4 regions of the Fundidesulfovibrio magnetotacticus genome follow, and region 3 is predicted to be linked to each of the others. Evidence: predicted binding sites of a transcription regulator. Region 3 holds the regulator's gene; each other region holds the start of a gene.
What was found. The regulator sigma-54, encoded in region 3, starts transcription at its own class of promoters, with help from an activator protein. The targets are predictions, from matches to a motif close to CTGGCACGGNNNNTGCTT.
Positions count from the first base shown of each region.

Region 1: a site for sigma-54 is predicted at 2,921-2,938, ahead of flgB (flagellar basal body rod protein FlgB). Genes of this name have one in related genera too.
Region 2: a site for sigma-54 is predicted at 2,998-3,015, ahead of NNJEOMEG_RS19250 (TadE/TadG family type IV pilus assembly protein). Genes of this name have one in related genera too.
Region 4: a site for sigma-54 is predicted at 1,962-1,979, ahead of NNJEOMEG_RS06240 (anion permease). Genes of this name have one in related genera too.

Region 1 covers NZ_BLTE01000006.1:52,091-56,243, forward strand. Annotated here, with positions in the region: gene NNJEOMEG_RS07865 (sigma-54 interaction domain-containing protein) at 1-485, shown strand, start outside; gene NNJEOMEG_RS07870 (IMP cyclohydrolase) at 1,270-1,881, opposite strand; gene NNJEOMEG_RS07875 (tetratricopeptide repeat protein) at 2,050-2,622, opposite strand; gene flgB (flagellar basal body rod protein FlgB) at 3,013-3,426, shown strand; gene flgC (flagellar basal body rod protein FlgC) at 3,428-3,865, shown strand; gene fliE (flagellar hook-basal body complex protein FliE) at 3,876-4,153, shown strand, end outside.
Region 2 covers NZ_BLTE01000027.1:23,782-27,934, reverse strand. Annotated here, with positions in the region: gene NNJEOMEG_RS19270 (HDOD domain-containing protein) at 1-505, opposite strand, end outside; gene NNJEOMEG_RS19265 (TadE/TadG family type IV pilus assembly protein) at 881-1,285, shown strand; gene NNJEOMEG_RS19260 (TadE/TadG family type IV pilus assembly protein) at 1,282-1,674, shown strand; gene NNJEOMEG_RS19255 (pilus assembly protein TadG-related protein) at 1,691-2,833, shown strand; gene NNJEOMEG_RS19250 (TadE/TadG family type IV pilus assembly protein) at 3,064-3,447, shown strand; gene NNJEOMEG_RS19245 (vWA domain-containing protein) at 3,428-4,153, shown strand, end outside.
Region 3 covers NZ_BLTE01000014.1:119,533-123,685, reverse strand. Annotated here, with positions in the region: gene NNJEOMEG_RS15030 (PTS sugar transporter subunit IIA) at 73-525, opposite strand; gene hpf (ribosome hibernation-promoting factor, HPF/YfiA family) at 525-1,064, opposite strand; gene rpoN (RNA polymerase factor sigma-54) at 1,105-2,544, opposite strand; gene NNJEOMEG_RS15015 (KdsC family phosphatase) at 2,829-3,389, opposite strand; gene pyrG (CTP synthase) at 3,446-4,153, opposite strand, start outside.
Region 4 covers NZ_BLTE01000004.1:122,641-126,793, reverse strand. Annotated here, with positions in the region: gene mdh (malate dehydrogenase) at 1-425, opposite strand, end outside; gene NNJEOMEG_RS06240 (anion permease) at 456-1,892, opposite strand; gene NNJEOMEG_RS06235 (sigma 54-interacting transcriptional regulator) at 2,087-4,066, shown strand.

The DNA.
Region 1 (4,153 bases), on a different contig from region 3:
GCCTCAACGTCGTGCCCGTCTTCCTCCCGCCCCTGCGCCTACGCAAGGAAGACATCCCCATGCTCGCCTCCCACTTCATCGAACACTTCAGCCTGCGCTACCACCGCCCACCCATCTTCCTCACCCCGGACACCCTGCGCGCCTTCCAGGACTACGCCTGGCCAGGCAACGCCCGCGAACTGCGAAACCTCATCGAACGCCTCGTCCTCGTAAACCCCGGCCCCGCCGTGGAACCCGACGACCTCCCCCTCGAATTCCACCACGGACCCGCGCCGCACGCCGACAACGACGACCTCCCCGAAAGCCTCCTCCTCGACGACGTGGTCCGCGACGCCGAAACCCGCGCCATCCACCGCGCCTTCCGCATCGCGAACGGCGACAAGACGCGCACCGCGCAACTCCTGGGCATCTCCCCACGGACCCTGCGCCACAAAGTCCAACAGTGGGGGCTCGTCCTCAAACAACGACGCGGGCAAGACGCCTGAACGCCGGAACCCCAGGATACGGCACGGACTGGAGCACGAGACGCCGCCAGGCAGGCGGCCGACAAAGACGACGCCTCCGGCTGCCAGGGCTCTGCCCTGGACCCGGAGAGCGGGGCTTCGCCCCGGACCCCACCAGGGCTCTGCCCTGGACCCGCTGGAGAGGGCGCTGCCCTCTCCAGACCTCACCCGCCAGGGGGGAGCCCCCCCCTGGACCCGGCAATTGCTTCGCGGGCTTCACCGGGAAGGACTGTGTTGCCGGAGCCGGGCTTCTGCACGGGGAGAGCCTGCGGATCGTCTTCAAATCGGTCCGCGGGTTCTCCCCGTGCAGAGGCCCGGCTCCCGCTTGCAAGACCTTTGCGGCTGCGCCGCCTGTCGCGCGGGAATTCGCGCAAAGCCGCGAATCCCCGCGCGGGGGGCCGTGGCGCTTCGCGCCAGCTTTTCGAGCAAGATCCGTTTCTTGGAATTTAGAGGATAATTCCTTGTTCATCGTCGCTTGCGACGATGGCAGTCCGCCGGGATAAGCGCTGCTTTGAGCGCGTTCCCGGCGGGTGTCTGCTGCTGTCCGGGCGTCTGGAGACTGGCCGCCCCCATAAACACCGGCTTACCCGGTGAAACCCGCGAAGCAAAAAGGGATTCCTAAGGGCGTAGCCCTTAGGCCGCCGGAGGCTATTCCTCCAGCGGCCTTTTCCATTCTCCGCGACGGCAGCCGGCATCGCGCCAAGGCCCCGCGCGCCGGGTGTCCGGCGTGCGGGGCCTTGCGGGGGTTTTCCGGGGAACGGCGCGGCTACTGGGGGGCGCGCCCGAGGTAGTCGGAGATCATGGCGTCGTAGGCGGAGGTGCGGCGGAAGGTGTCCACGGCCAGATCGCGGCGCAGGGCCAGGGGGGCGTGGAGGGTTCCGTTCTTGGCGTTGGCCGACAGTTCGGCGGTGACGCGCGCGTAGTGTTCGGCCGAGGGCACCACCAGAATGGAGTGCAGGTTCTTGGCGGAGGCGCGCAGCATGGTGGGGCCGCCGATGTCGATCTGTTCCACGGCCTGCTTGAGGTTGGCCCCGGAGGCGGCGGCCTTGGCGAAGTCGTAGAGGTTGACGCAGATGAGATCGAAGGGTTGGAGCTTGAAGGCCTCGAGGGTCTTCAGGTGCTCGGGGTCGTCCTTGTCGGCCAGGATGCCCGCGTGGATGTGGGGGTGCAGGGTTTTGACGCGTCCGCCGAGCATTTCGGGGAAGCCGGTGACGGAATCCACGGCGGTGACGGGCAGGCCCGCGTCGGCCATGGCCTTTTTGGTGCCGCCGGTGGAGACGAGCTCCACGCCGTGCTGGTGGAGGAAGGCCGCGAATTCGGCCAGGCCGGACTTGTCGGTGACGGAGAGGATGGCCCTGCGGATGGGCAAGAGTTCCATGGCTGCCTCGCTTTTTGGCTTGGCAGTGCCAAAAGACCCGGCGCTTGGCAACCTCTCATCTTGCTCCGTCCTCCCCGAGCGAGGAGTTGATTCCCGGTCCGGCCGCCGGGAGCGGACCGGACCGGGAACCAATGGGGGAGGGGAGATTCGGTCGGAAAAGTTTCGGGCCTAGGCGGCCTGGGCCTCCAGATGCTCCTTGAGTTCGACTGCGCGCGCGTAGGAGGGCTCCTGCTGGAGGATGCGCTCCAGGTGCTCCCGGGCCTCTTCGGGGCGTCCGGCGGTGATGAGGCAGCCGGCCAGGGAGTAGCGGATGTCGTGCTTCAGGGGGTCCACGGCCAGGCAGTCCTCGAGGTGGGGCACCACCTCGTCCACGCGGTCCATGGCGTGTCCCAGGCGGATCAGGCTGTAGAGGGCCACCATGTTCTCGGGATTGTGGTCCAGGGCCTGGGCGAAGTGGCCGAAGGCGGCCTCGTGCTCGCCGCGCTCCATCTCGATGAGCGCCATGCCCGAGAGGGACTTGTCGGTGGCCTCCACGTTGGCGGCCTTGCGATAGAAGCCGAAGGCCGCGTCAAGATCTCCACGGTGCACGGCGATGGTGGCCAGGCCCATGTAGGGGTCCGGGTGGATGCCGTTGGAGTTCATGGCCTTGCGGTAGTATTCCTCCGCCTTGTCCAGGTCGCCCATGAACAGGTAGCACTCGCCCAGTTCCTTGTTGATTTCATAATCCAGATGACCGCTCATGACGTTCCCCTCCAGTGGGCGGGCGCGTGCGCTGTCTCCCCCGGCATCGCGCCCATTGTTCGCTTTCGCGTCGGGAAGACCCTCCTGGCTTCCCTTCTCCCCTATCAGACGGCGCCGCCCTGCAAGTCGTCCCTCCCGGGGACAGGCAAGCCCGCGGATTTCACCTAGCAAGTGCCGTGCCAACCGCCGAATCAGGCAAATTCCGCCGTGGGCGAGGCCCGTCCGGGAGCAGAGAGCAGACGGCGTGCCACCCCTGGGTCGGCATATAAAGGATCAACAATTCCAGCTTGATGATCTTTTGGAACGGGAGTTGCTATCCTGTGGCGGGAGGCGGACGCACCCACCCCCGGGACACCGGGCAAAAACGGCCGCCCCACAAGGAGATACGCCATGCCGGACATCTACGGAGCCAACACCGACCTCATCGCCAAGGTCATGGACCTGCGCATCGAGCGTCAAAACCTCGTCATGTCCAACCTGGCCAACATGAACATCCCGGGCTACAAGGCCCGCTCCATCGACTTCGAGGGCGCGCTCCAGGATGCCGTGGGCACTCAGGAGATGAAGACCGCCGTCACCCGCACCAACGCCGCCCACGTGCCGGGCCCCTACGACGTGAACGGCTACCAGGCCGACGTGGTGAAGGAGTTCAAGCCCCGCACCATCTACGGAGCCGACGCCGTGGACCTGGACAAGGAAATGGCGGCCATGGCCAAGAACTCGCTCATGTACAACTCGCTGACCACCGTGATGCAGAAGGGCTTCGAAGGCATCCAGAAGGTCATCATGGACGGAGGCAAGTAACATGGACTTCATGACAGCCCTCGACATCGGCGCTTCGGCCCTCACGGCCCAGCGCACCTACATGAACGTCATTTCCATGAACCTGGCCAACGCCAAGACCACGCGCACCATGGACGGCCAGGGGCCCTACCAGCGCAAGTCCGTGGCGCTGCAGTCCACCCAGGCCACGCCCTTCGGCAAGGCCATGAACGCCGCGCTCACCCAGGAGCTGCAGGGCGTGCGCGTCACGGGCATCGTGGCCGACCAGCGCCCGCCCAAGCAGGTCTACGAGCCCGGGCACCCCGACGCCGACCAGAACGGTTACGTGCAATACCCCGACATCAACGTGGTGGAAGAGATGGCCAACATGATCCAGGCCACCCGCGGCTACGAAGCCAACACCACCAGCGTGAACACCATCAAGGCCATGTACAACAAGGCCCTGGAAATCGGACGCTAGGAGGTTCGCCATGGCCATCAGCCCCATCGCCCTCAACGCCTACCGCTCCGCCATGGGCCAGACCCAGGGCGGCATGTCCATCCAGAAGCAGGTGGAGGGCGCCGTCGGTTCCGGCGCGTCCCAGACCGGCTTCGTGGACACCCTCAAGAACTCCGTGGCCGAAGTGAACGCCGAACAGCTCAAGAAGGACCGCATGGTGGCCTCCTTCGCCACAGGCGAGAACCAGAACGTCCACGAGCTGATGATCCAGCTTCAGAAGGCCGGGGTGGCCATGTCCATGACCAGCGC
Region 2 (4,153 bases), on a different contig from region 3:
GGGCCAGGCTGGCCAGCTGCGACGTGCCGGTGATGAGCACCGCGCGCTCCAGGCTCTCCACCTTGTTGCCCAGGCGCTGGCCCATGGGGCCCAGGGCGCGGCCCATGAAGGCGCTGTTCACCAGCCTGAGCAGGGTGGCGGAGAGGGCCGGGTCGCTGGAGATGAGGTCCGTTGCGTCGGCGGCCGTGGCGTTGGGGTCCTTGAGCAGGGCGTCCAGGCGGGCGTAGATCTCGGGCAGGGAGAAAAGCTTGGTGTCGCGCTCGAGCACCGCGTCCAGGGACAGGGGCTTCTCCCCGGACTCCGGGACCGGCGCGGGGGACGCGACGGGAGCGGCTTCGACGCCGACCGGGGCCAGCCCCCGCTCCAGGCAGAAGGCGTGGAGCAGCCTGCCCCGCGGGTGGGCCATCGTCTCCGGCCCCAGGCGGGCGGCCAGCCAGGCGGCCTGGCCCTCGTCGTACCCCCGGGCCCCGGCCGCTGGCCGGCCCGTGCTCACGATGCGTTCCATCCGTCCTCCCCCGGCCGTTCGGCCGATTTGCCGGACCCCCCCGTGCCTCGCGGACCAGGGGCACATCCGACGTTATCCCCTTTCCCCCCTGCGTACAATCGCCCAGGGCGGCCGCGCGACGAATTCCTCCACAAATAATGAATCGCCTCCCCGGCGCACCTCCCGGCGCACCTCCCGGCCACCGCGAAGACGCCCGGGGAACGCATAAAAAGCAAGAAGCATACCTCTTTCGGAAGGCGCGGTTTCCCGAGAAACCTCATCCTCTGTCGGGGGGCTGTACATCCGCCGAACCATCAGTATACATAATAAACAAAGGCCCAATTATTGCTTTAATCCGGCATATGAACGGGAAGGCTCCCGTTCGAGGAAGACGCCGTGACCGTCAAACTACACACCACCCCAGGCCGGGATTCCGGCTCCACCAGCGTCGAGATGGCGCTGATCCTGCTGCCACTGCTGCTCCTGCTGGTGGGGGGCGTGGAGGCCGGGCGCTACTACTGGACCCGCCACGTCGTCGCCGCGGCCGCCGCCGAGGGCGCGCGCCTGGCCATCCTCAACGGCCCCACCGACGCCGAGGTGGCCGCAAGGGCGCGGCGCATCCTCGTGGAGGGCGGCGTGAGCCAGGCCGCCGGGGTGACCGTCTCGGCCAGGCAGGCCAACCAGCCCGTCACGGTGCGCGTGGACCTGCCCTACGCCTTTTTCGGGCTGGGGGGGCTGGTCCCGGCCTTCGCCGCCGTGGACTCCATCTCCATCACCTCCATGATGGTGCACCAGCCATGAACGCTCATCGCGACCAATCCGGCGTGGCGGCCGTCGAGTTCGCCCTCATCGGCTCTCTGGTGCTGATCCCCCTGGTGATCGCCATCCTGGACTTCAGCCAGATGTTCCAGATCCGCCAGGTGGTGGCCCAGGCCTGCGAAGTGGGCGCGCTGGCGGCCTCCGACGGCCAGGCCCCGGAGCCCCTCATGCGCGCCTACGTCCAACAGGCCGGACAGGACTCCGGCCGCCTGGGCGTGGCCGTCACGGCCAACTTCCAGCAGCTGCCCCCCGGAACGGCCATCCGCGTGGACGCGACCTTCGACTTGCGCGGCCTGCCCATCATCCCCTGGGGCGCGGCCATACCTGGCTTCGTGGAGCTCACGGCCCAGGCAACCGCCCGCAGGCGCTGACAACCAGGAGTCCGACATGGACAACGCCACACCCTCGCGCGGCGAACGCGGTTCCGTCTCGGTGCTGGCGGCCCTGCTTCTCGTGGCCGTCTGCGGCATGGGGGCCTTCGCGGTGGACTACGGCTACCTGCGCTGGAAACGCAGCCAGCTCCAGACCGCCGTGGACGCCGCCGCCCTGGCCGGCGCCGCCGGGCTCGTCTCCTACGGCCAGGACCTGGCGCGCATCCGGGCCGAGGCCGTCACCTTCGGGCGGGCCAACATCGACGCCCGCGACAACCCCGCCCTGGCCCTCACGCAGGGAGACGTCTCCGTAAACCTCAACATCCCGGGCTGGGTGGAGGTCACGGCCGGGTTCACCGCCGCGCGCGGCAACCCCGTGCGCCTCTTCCTGGGGCCGGTGCTGGGCCTCAACGCCTCCGACGTGTCGGCCACGGCCCGGGCCGAAATCTTCTGTTCCACCACGTCGCGCTGCATCAAGCCCTGGAGCGTGCCCACCAAGTTCACCTGGAACGACACCTGCGGCGAGGCCAAATACCACAACGGCGTGCTCGACACGCAAGTGCCCTGCGAGATGGCCTCCATCAACGTGCAGGGCTACGGCCCGGGCGACGTGGGCACGCAGATCGTGCTCAAGACCGGCGCCCCCCATGCCACCATCGCCCCGGGACAGTACAGCCCCGTGGACCTGCCCCCCGTGGGTTCCGGCCAGCCCGTCACGGGCGGCTCCGCCTACCGCGACAACATCGCCGGATGCACCGGGGCCAACAACACCGACGTCACCGTGCAGGACTTCCTCCAGTTGGAGCCCGGCAACATGGTGGGCCCCACCAAACAGGGCATCCAGGACCTCATCGCCCAGGACCCGGGGGCCTACTGGGACGCTTCCACCAGTTCCGTCAGGGGCAGCACCTACCCGGACTCCATGGCCAGCCCCCGCGTGGGCATCATCACCTTCTTCGACCCCCGCGACCCGCCCACGTCCGGGCGCAACACCATCGTGGTCTACCAGCTGGGGGCCGTGTTCGTGGAGGGCATCAACGGCGCGGGCGACGTCACCGGACGCTTCGTCAACGCCACGGCCGTGTCCCCCGTGCGCGGGGCCGGCGGCAATTGCGGAACCCTCTGGGGCATCAGCCTCACGCGCGACTCCACCCGCTGAAGCCCGCCCGGGCGCTCCACGATCAATGGATCAGGGAGGCCTTCGCGATCCACAATTCCTGAACCCGGCCCCGCTCGCGGCCCACGGCCCCCTCCCGGCCACGCGGAGCGCGGACCCCCGCCCCGCGCCATCCCCCGGACCCGCACCCCCCTCGCCCGCCCCGCCCGGCACGCGCCTTGCTTTGCGCCTCACGCCGGGCGCGCCGACGCGCCAGCGAAGAGGAGACCGCCATGAACCTGCGCAACGAATCAGGCTCTTCCTCCGTGGAGGCCGCCATCATCATTCCGGTGCTGGTGGCCCTGTCGGTGTCGGTGTGGGAGGGGTCCGTGATGCTCAAGACCTTCTTCACCGTCCAGGAGGCCGCCCGCGAGGGCGCACGGGAGATCCTGCGCTCCGGCAGCGACTCCAAGGTGCAGGCCCTGGTCCAGAACCTCACGAAAGACCTGCCCCCTTCGGATCTGCAGGTGAGCAAGTCCGTGGACACGGGCGCGAAGACCGCGACCGTGGAGGTAAGCTATGCCTATCAACCGAGTTCTCTCTCTGGCGACTTCATTGACGCGCTCAACAACGGCCCGCTTACGATCACTTCGAAGGTTGTCATGCCTCTGCAGTGAGGAGCGGGGCTCCACGGCCACCCTGGTGGCCGTGGGCGCGCTGGCCCTGGCCGGCGCGGCCGGGCTCGTGGTGGACGAGGGCCTGCTCTACAAGGCCAACAACCAGCTCCAGGCCGCCGTGGACGCCGCCGCCCTGGCCGGGAGCCTGGAGTTGCCCTACGACCCGGACCTCTCCCAGAACCGCGTGCGCCAGGCCGCGGAGAAATCCCTTGTCCAGAACTACGGCGAGGCCTCCATCAAGAGCCTCACCCTGGGCACGGAGGTGCGAAGCGTCTGCGTGGAGGGCAAGGCCACGGTGAAGCTCACCTTCGCCACGGTGCTGGGCGTGGGGGACAAGGAGATCGACTGCACCGCCTGCGCGGGCTACAACAACCTGGAGATCGTCTTCGTGATCGACAACACGGGCTCCATGTCCGGCACGCCCATCACCAAGGTGCGCCAGGCGGCCACCAACATGGTCAACCTGGTGATGCCCAACACCGGCGCGCCCTCCACCAAGATCGGCCTTGTGCCCTTCCGGGGCAAGGTGCGCGTGCCCGCGAACGTGGACGGCAAGGCCGCCGGATGCCGCAACGCCGACGGCACCGTGAACACCACCAACAGCTCCTCGTGCACCTCCATCCCCTACATCAAGGCGCTCACCACGGACAAGGCGGCCATCACCACCGCCATCAACTCCATGACCGCCACCGGCACCGCCTCGGGC
Region 3 (4,153 bases):
CGGGGACCGGCCTATCACACATCGCGTCCGTTTGCGTGACGAAGCCGCCGGCCCTCACGGGGCCCGGCAGGTTCACGCGTGGCTGGAAAGCACCTTCCAGAGAGCCTCGTGGTCGGCTGCGTCCAGGAAGGAGCGCCGGAAGCCCTCGTCCGAGAGAAGCCGCGAGATCTGCGCCAGGATGCGCAGGTGCATGCCCGCCACGTGTTCGGGCGCGAGCACCAGGAAGAAGATGCGGCAGGGCTTGTGGTCCAGGGATTCGAAATCGATCCCCGCACGGCTGCGCCCGGCCACGATGACGATCTCCTTGAGCGAATCCATCTTGCCGTGGGGAATGGCGACGCCGTCGCCGATGCCCGTGGTGCCGAGATTCTCCCGGTCCATGAGCACGCGCAGCGCCTTTGCCGGGTCCACGTCCGGGAAGGCGGCGGCCACGGGGGCCACCAGCTCCGCGAGAACGTCGGGCTTGCCCCCGGCCGCCAGGTCCTCCAGGACGAAGTCCTTGCGCAGGTATTCCCCCAGGCGCATCAGAGGGAAACCCCAGGATCGATCAGGCCGTAGTCGCCGTTCTTACGCTTGTAGAGCACGTTGACGCGCTCGGTTTCGGCGTCGAGGAACACCAGGAATTCGTAGTGCATGGCGTCGAGCTGCTCGGCGGCCTCTTCAACGCTCATGGGCTTGGGGCTGTACTTGTCGGATTCCTCGATGGCGTGGACCTTGCCCTCGGTGGTGAAGCTCACCACGCCCATGGTCACGTCGCCCTGGGTGGCCTTGCGGCGGTCCTTCATCTTCTCGCGCAGCTTGCGCAGCTGGGCGTCGAGCTTGTCCGTGATCATGTCGATGGTGGAGTACATGTCGTCGGAGCGCTCGTGGGCCGAGATGTGCATGGCGTCGGCGTCGATGACCACGTCGGCGATCTGGCGGGTCTTTTCAACGGAAAGAGTGACCACCACTTCGGCGTTGTCGGAATTGCTCATGTACTTGGAGAGCTTGTCGAAACGCTTGGCAGCATATTCCTGCAGGCCGGGAGACGGCTCGAAGTTCTTGAAATTGAAAGCGATATTCATGATGACCTCCGGGGGTGACGCCGCGTGGCGGCGGATTTGACTACAAAACGTCCTTGCGCTTCGAGGAGGACTCGATGCCCATGGCCATGCGGTACTTGGCCACAGTGCGCCGCGCGATGTTCACCTGCAGGCGCTGCTTGAGAATCTCCGCGATCTGTTCGTCGCTGGTGGGCTTTTTGGGGTCCTCGGCCGAGATGAGCTGTTTGATCACGGCCTTGACCGACTCCGAACCCACCGAGGAGCCGTCGTCGAGTTCCAGCGCCGAGTTGAAGAAGAACTTGAGCTCGTAGATGCCGTGCGGGGTGGCCACGTACTTGCTCGTGGTGATGCGGCTCACGGTGGATTCGTGCATGCCGATGTCGTCGGCCACGTCCTTCAGGATCAGGGGGCGAAGCCGCGTCACGCCGTCCTCGAAAAACTCGCGCTGAAATTTCACTATGGATTCGAGCACCTTGAACAACGTGCGCTGGCGCTGATAGAGGCTCTTCATCAGCCACTGGGCGCTGCGCATCTTGTCCTGGAGATATTCCTTTTCCTTGTTGGCGCTGGAACGGCCCATGTCCTCCATGTAGTAGGGGGAAAGCTGGAGCTTGGGCAGGCCGTCCTCGTTGAGCACGATCACGAAGTCGTCTCCGTATTTGTACACGAACGCGTCCGGGCTCACGTACACCGGGTCCGGCGAGCTGAAATGCGAGCCGGGCATGGGGTCGAGCGTCTGGATGATCTCCAGATACTCCTTGACCTCCTCCATGCTCAAGCGGAACTTTTTCGCCAGGGGCTTGTAGCGCTTCTTCTCCAGGTCTTCCAGGTGGTCGCGCACGATCTCCAGGAGCACCGGGTCCGTGTAGCCGTACACCTCCAGCTGCACCAGCAGGCACTCCTGGGGCGAACGCGCGGCCACGCCCACGGGATCGAGCCGCTGCAGCACCTGGATGACAACCTCCACCTCTTCGGGAGTGACCGCAAGCACCTGGGCGAGTTCCTCCGCGCTGGAGCGCAGATAGCCCCCGGAGTCGAGGTTGCCCACGATCTCGTCCGCGATGGCCTGCTGCCGCGCGTCCAGGGGAGAAAGGCTGATCTGCCACGCCAGGTGGCCTTCCAGCGAGGGCTTGGCCGTGAGCCTGGCCTCGAAGGACATGCCCTCCTCGGGCGTCTCGTGCTCGCGCACCGTGGCCTGGCGCGAGGTGGAAGCGAAATCGCCCAGGTAGTCGTCCCACTCGGCCGTCTTCATCAGCTCGCGCTGCATGGCCCCCTCCTCCTGGGTGGGGTCGGGGGCGTGGGAGTCCTCGGCGATGGTGGGCTCGGGCCGCTCGTCGTCGAACTGGGTCTCTTCGAGCAGCGGGTTCTCCATGAGCTCCTGCTGCACCGTCTCCACCAGCTCCAGACGGGAAAGCTGCAACAGCTTGATGGCCTGCTGCAACTGGGGCGTCATCACCAGCTGCTGCGAAAGCTTGAGTTGCTGCCTGAGCTCAAGTGCCATCGTGCTGTCGTCTCCTTGTGGATTGGACCGGGCGGCTAGCAAGAAGAATGCCGGACGCCCGCCTAGCCCGGTGGTTATGCACCAAAACCGAACCGGAAGCAAGACTTGACGGCTTTTTCCGTGAAGCGCCAAGGACGGCGGGGGCGGACGAACGGGCAGTCCGGGGAGAACCTTCCGGCGCGCAAAGGGCTTCGCCCTCCGCACTCCCGGGTGGCTTCGCGGGTTTCACCGGGTTCTGCGCGGCCGGACAGGCGGCCATCGCCGCATTTCGCCCGACGTATCGGCTACAGGGCGATGTCGCGCCAGAGGGCTTCGCGTTTTCCCTGGGCGGTGAGCAGCAGGCGCACGGCGTCGCGCACCGCGCCGTGCCCTCCGGGCAGGCGGGAGACCCAGGCGGCCAGGCGCAGGATTTCGGGCTGGGCGTCGGCGGGGGCCATGGGCAGCCCGGCCCGTCGCATGGGCGCGGCGTCGAGCCAGTCGTCGCCCATGTAGGCCAGGTGCGGGAAGTCGAGGCCGCGCTCGGAGAGGATGCGTTCCAGGACGGGGAGCTTGCGCAGGTGGCCGCCGTGGAAGGCCGTGACGCCAAGCTGCCGGAGCCGCTCCTCGGCCTGATGGTTGGGCAGCCCGCTCAGGGCGGCCACTTCGATGCCCGCGCGCTCCAGGAGCTTCAGGCCCATGCCGTCGGGGATGGAGAAGCACTTGAGGGACTGCCCTTGCTCGTCCAGCCAGAGGCGGTTGTCGGTGAGCACGCCGTCCACGTCGAGCACGAGCAGGCGCACGTCGCGGGCCAGGGCCAGGGCGCGGCGGCTGAGGCCGGGGCGCGCGGGGCGTTTGAAGGGTCGCATGAGGGGGGAGAGGAAGGCCCCGTCGGCCGGAGAAGGCCGACGGGGCGCAGGTTTTATTACGATTCCCGCTGGGTCTTGGCGGCCCGGATGAATTCCCGGAAGAGCGGGTGGGGCTTCATGGGGCTGGACTTGAATTCCGGGTGGAACTGGCAGCCCAGGAACCAGGGGTGCCCGGGCAGCTCCACGATTTCCACGAGGGATTCGTCGGGAGAGAGCCCGGAGAAGACCATGCCCTTCTCGGCCATGCGGGCGTGGTAGGCCTTGTTGAACTCGTAGCGGTGGCGGTGGCGCTCGTCGATCTGGGCCTTGCCGTAGGCCTCCATGGCCTTGGTGTCGGGCTGAACCACGCAGGGGTAGGCGCCCAGGCGCATGGTGCCGCCCATTTCGGAGTCCATGTCGCGCTTTTCGATCTTCTTGGTGCGGAAGTCGTACCATTCGCGCATGAGGTAGATCACGGGATCGGGGCTCAGGCGGTTGAATTCCTCGGAGTTGGCCTCGGTGAGCCCCAGGACGTTGCGGGCGAACTCGATGCAGGCCAGCTGCATGCCCAGGCAGATGCCGAAGAAGGGGATCTTGTTCTCGCGGGCGTGGCGGATGGCGGCGATCTTGCCCTCCACGCCGCGCGAGCCGAAGCCGCCGGGGACGAGGATGCCGTCGAGTCCGGCCAGGCGCTGGGCCACGTTGGCCGAAGTGACCTCCTCGGAGTTCACGTAGAGCAGGTTCACGTGCACGCCGTTGGCCACGCCGCCGTGGATGAGGGCCTC
Region 4 (4,153 bases), on a different contig from region 3:
GTGATGCGCGATGGCGGGATCTGCCCGGCGCGCATGGCCACGTGGCACATGGCGTTGAGCGGGTTGCTCACGATGATGTGGAAGGCGTAGGGGCTGTAGCGCGCGGCCTTGGCCACGCACTCGCCCACGATCTGGGCGTTTACGCGCAGGAGGTCGTCGCGGGTCATGCCCTCGGTGCGCCTGGCCCCCGCGGTGACGATCACCACGTCGGAGTCGCGGGTCTCCTCCAGGTTCTCGCCCGAGAGGCACACCGGCTCCAGGAGGTCCACCGGGCTGGCTTCCAGGATGTCCAGGGCCACGCCCTGGGCCTTGCCCGGGCTGCGGTCCACCAGCACCACCTTCTTGCAGAGCTTGCGTTCGATGAGCCTGCGGGTGACCGCCCCGCCCACGTTGCCCGCCCCGAACACGGTGATCTTGCCGTTCATTGTTTCATGCCCCTCGTTGATTGTTGCGGCCTAGGATGCCCCGCGCATCAGCAGATAGGGGAAGTTCACGCCCAGGAGCACGCCGATGAAGATCACGCCGAAGACGAAGCCCAGGGTCCAGAACTCCTTGCGGGTGATGTAGCCGCAGCCGTAGTACACCGGACTCGGCCCCGTGGCATAGGGCGTGAGGATGCCCATGAGCCCCAGGGTGGCGCAGATGAGGATGGCGAAGGTCTTCATGGGAATGCCGGGGATGCCCATGGCCGTGGCCAGGATCACCGGGAGCAGCGCCGTGGTGTGGGCCGTGAGGCTGGCGAACATGTAGTGGATGAAGAAGAACAGCAGCACCAGGGCCAGCATCAGGGCGCTGATGGAGAAGCCAGACATGGCCCCCGCCGCCAGGGCCGCGAACCACTTGAGGAAGCCCACCTTGCCCAGTCCGTCGGCCAGGGCCACCAGGGTGGCGAACCAGCAGAGCACGTTCCAGGCGGTCTTGTGGCCGGTGATGTCCTCCCAGGTGACCACGCCCGTGAGGATCATCAGCGAGAGCGCCATGAGGGCCACGGTGGTGGCGTCGAAGAGCTTGCCCCCGAAGATCCAGAGCACAAGGGCGAACACGGCCAGCCCTGCCATGGTGATTTCCTTGCGGGTGAGCGCTCCCATCTTGGCCAGCTCTTCCCCGGCCCAGCGGGGTGCGTCGTCGCTGCGTTTGATCTCGGGGGGATAGATCACGTAGACTAGGTAGGGCAGGGCCGCAAACAGGATGATGCAGGCCGGGGCCAGGGAGAGGAACCACTCGTTCCAGGTGAAGGTGAACTTGGCCGTCTTCTCCAGGAGCGAGAGGGCCAGCAGGTTGGGGGCCAGGGCCGTGAGGAACATGGTGCTGGTGACGCAGGTGGCGGAAAGGGCGGTCCACATGAGGTAGCCGCCGATCTTGCGCGCGCCGCTCTCGGGCGTGGAGCCGTAGAGGGGCGGGATGTTCTTGATGATGGGGAAGATCACGCCGCCGGAGCGCGCGGTGTTGGAGGGGGTGAAGGGGGCCAGGGCCAGGTCGGCCAGGGCCACCGCGTAGCCCAGGCCCAGGGTGGAGCGCCCGAGCTTCTTGATGAGCACCAGGGAGATGCGCCGACCCAGGCCCGTCTTCTCGTAGCCCATGGCGAACATGAAGGCCACGAAGATGAGCCACACCGTGCCGTTGGAGAAGCCGGATAGCGCCCAGCGCAGGGCGTCGGCCGTGGTGGGGGCCACGCCCGCCTGAGCGGGCACAAGGTTGAGCGCCGCCGCCAGGGTGATGCCCATGAGCCCAGCGGCGGCAGCCGGGATGGGCTCCAGCACCAGGGCCGCGATGACGGCCGTGAACAGGGCGAAATACTGCCAGGCGTAAGGCTGCAGCCCCTGGGGCGTGGGCACGAGCCAGATGGCCAAGCCGATGGCCACGGGCACGATGGCCTTCCAGTCCAGTTTCATGCGCTCCTCCTCGTTGCGGCCGCCCGTCGGCGGTCCGGGTTGCGGGTCCCGTTTCCCTCGGAGGCCTTGCAGCAGAAACCGTTCCAGATAGTAAGCACAATGATTTCAAGGCCATTTCGCACGATGTCGCAGCAATGAAACGTTTATGGTGCATTCCGTCGCAGAATGTCGCAGAGTGTTGCACGGAGGCTGCCATGCAGACCATCGCCTTCATCGCCCTCACCCCCCGCATGCAGGAAGCCGCCCGGGAAATCCTGCGCGCCGAACACCCCGACGTGCTCCTGGCCGAGGGTCTCATGGACGGCGCGGCCGACACCGCCCGCGCCCTGGCCGACCGGGGCGTGGAGGTGGTCATCTCGCGCGGGGCCACGGCCCGCCGCGTGCAGGACGCCCTGCCCGACCTCTCGGTGGTGGACATCTCCACCTCCAGCCTCGACCTCCTCACGGCCCTGCACAAGGCCCGGGAGCGCGCCCGGCGCGTGGCCGTGGTGGCCTTCCCGCCCATGTCCGACAACGCCGTCGAACTGGGCCGCATGCTCGGCGCGCAGGTGGACGTGGTGGAGTGGGAGACCCAGGAGGGCATCGTCCCCGCGTTGCTCGCCGCCCGCGAGCGGGGGGCGGACATGGTGGTGGGCGGCTACATCATGGCGCTCTACGCCGCGCGTCTGGGCATCCCCTGCCAGCCCGTGGAGCCCAGCCCCGCCAGCATCCTGGCCGCCGTTCGCGAGGCCAAGCGCATCGCCCACGGCCGCTCGGTGGAGAAGGCCAAGAACTCGCTCTTGCGCGCCGTGCTCACCTCCACGGACAACGGCATCGTGGCAGTGGACCGCGCGGGCCGCGTGACGGTGTGCAACCCCGTGGCGGGGCGGTTGTTGCGCCTCACCGAGTCCGACGCCCTGGGGCGTCCCGTGGACGAGGTGTGGCCGCGCTCCGGGCTGGAGCGGGTGCTTTCGGCCGGGCGGCCGGAGACCGCGCGCATCGAACGCGTGTTCGACCAGGAGCTGCTCTGCGGCACCCTGCCCCTGACCGTGCGCGGCGAGACGGTGGGGGCCGTGGCCACGATCCACGACGCCCAGAAGATCCGCAAGCTGGAGGCCACCCTGCGCCTGCGCGGCCTGGCCTCGGGCCACGTGGCCACGGCGCGCCTGGAGGACGCGCACGGGGAGAGCCCTGCCCTGGCCCACGCCGTGGCCATGGCCAGGGACTACGCGCGCACCGGCGACACGGTGCTCCTGCATGGCGAGACGGGCACGGGCAAGGAGCTTTTCGCCCAGGGCATCCACAACGCGAGCCCGCGCCGGGCCGGCCCCTTCGTGGCGGTGAACTGCGCGGCGCTGCCCGGCCAGCTTCTGGAGAGCGAGCTGTTCGGCTACGTGCCCGGGGCCTTCACCGGGGCCAGCCAGAAGGGCAGGCCAGGGCTCTTCGAGCTGGCCCACGGGGGCACCATCTTCCTGGACGAGATCGCGGAGATGGAGCCCGGCACGCAGGGCAAGCTCCTGCGCGTGCTCCAGGAGCGCAAGGTGATGCGCCTGGGCAGCGACCAGGTGATCCCCGTGGACGTGCGCGCCGTGGCGGCCACCAACCGGGACCTGGGGGCGCTGGTGGCCGAGGGGCGCTTCCGGGCCGACCTCTACTACCGCCTGAACGTGCTGCGCCTGCGCTTGCCGCCTCTGCGGGCGCGCTCCGGGGACGTGCCGGGGCTGGCCGCGCGTTTCCTCGACCAGGCCAGCGGGCGTCCCGGCCGCTTCCAACTCTCCGGGGGGGCGCTCCGGGCGCTGGCGGCGCACCCTTGGCCGGGCAACGTGCGCGAGCTGCAGAACGTGATGGCCCGGGTGGCGGCCACGCACCGGGGCCGCACGGTGGACGAGGCGCTGGTGCGCGAGCTTCTGGACGAGGCCCCCGCGCTCCGGGAGGGGCACGGCGAGCAAGGGGGCGGGGCGGGATTCCCGGGGCCAGCGGGAGGAGCCGGAACGGGGAACGCCGGGAGTGCCGGGGGAGCCGCTCCAGGGTCGGGGCCAGGGTCCGCCGGAGGCCTCCGCGCCGCCGAACGCGCCCGCCTGGAGGACGCCCTCTCACGCGCCCGGGGCCGCGTGGGCGAGGCGGCGGCGCTGTTGGGCGTGAGCCGCTCCACGCTCTGGAGGAGGATGAGGGCGCTGGGGTTGGAGAAAAATTAAAGAAACCCGATCACCAACACCCGAACGCCGCTTCGCGTCACACCGGATCTCGCGTCGTGCAATGACATGAAATTTTAATTATCATCG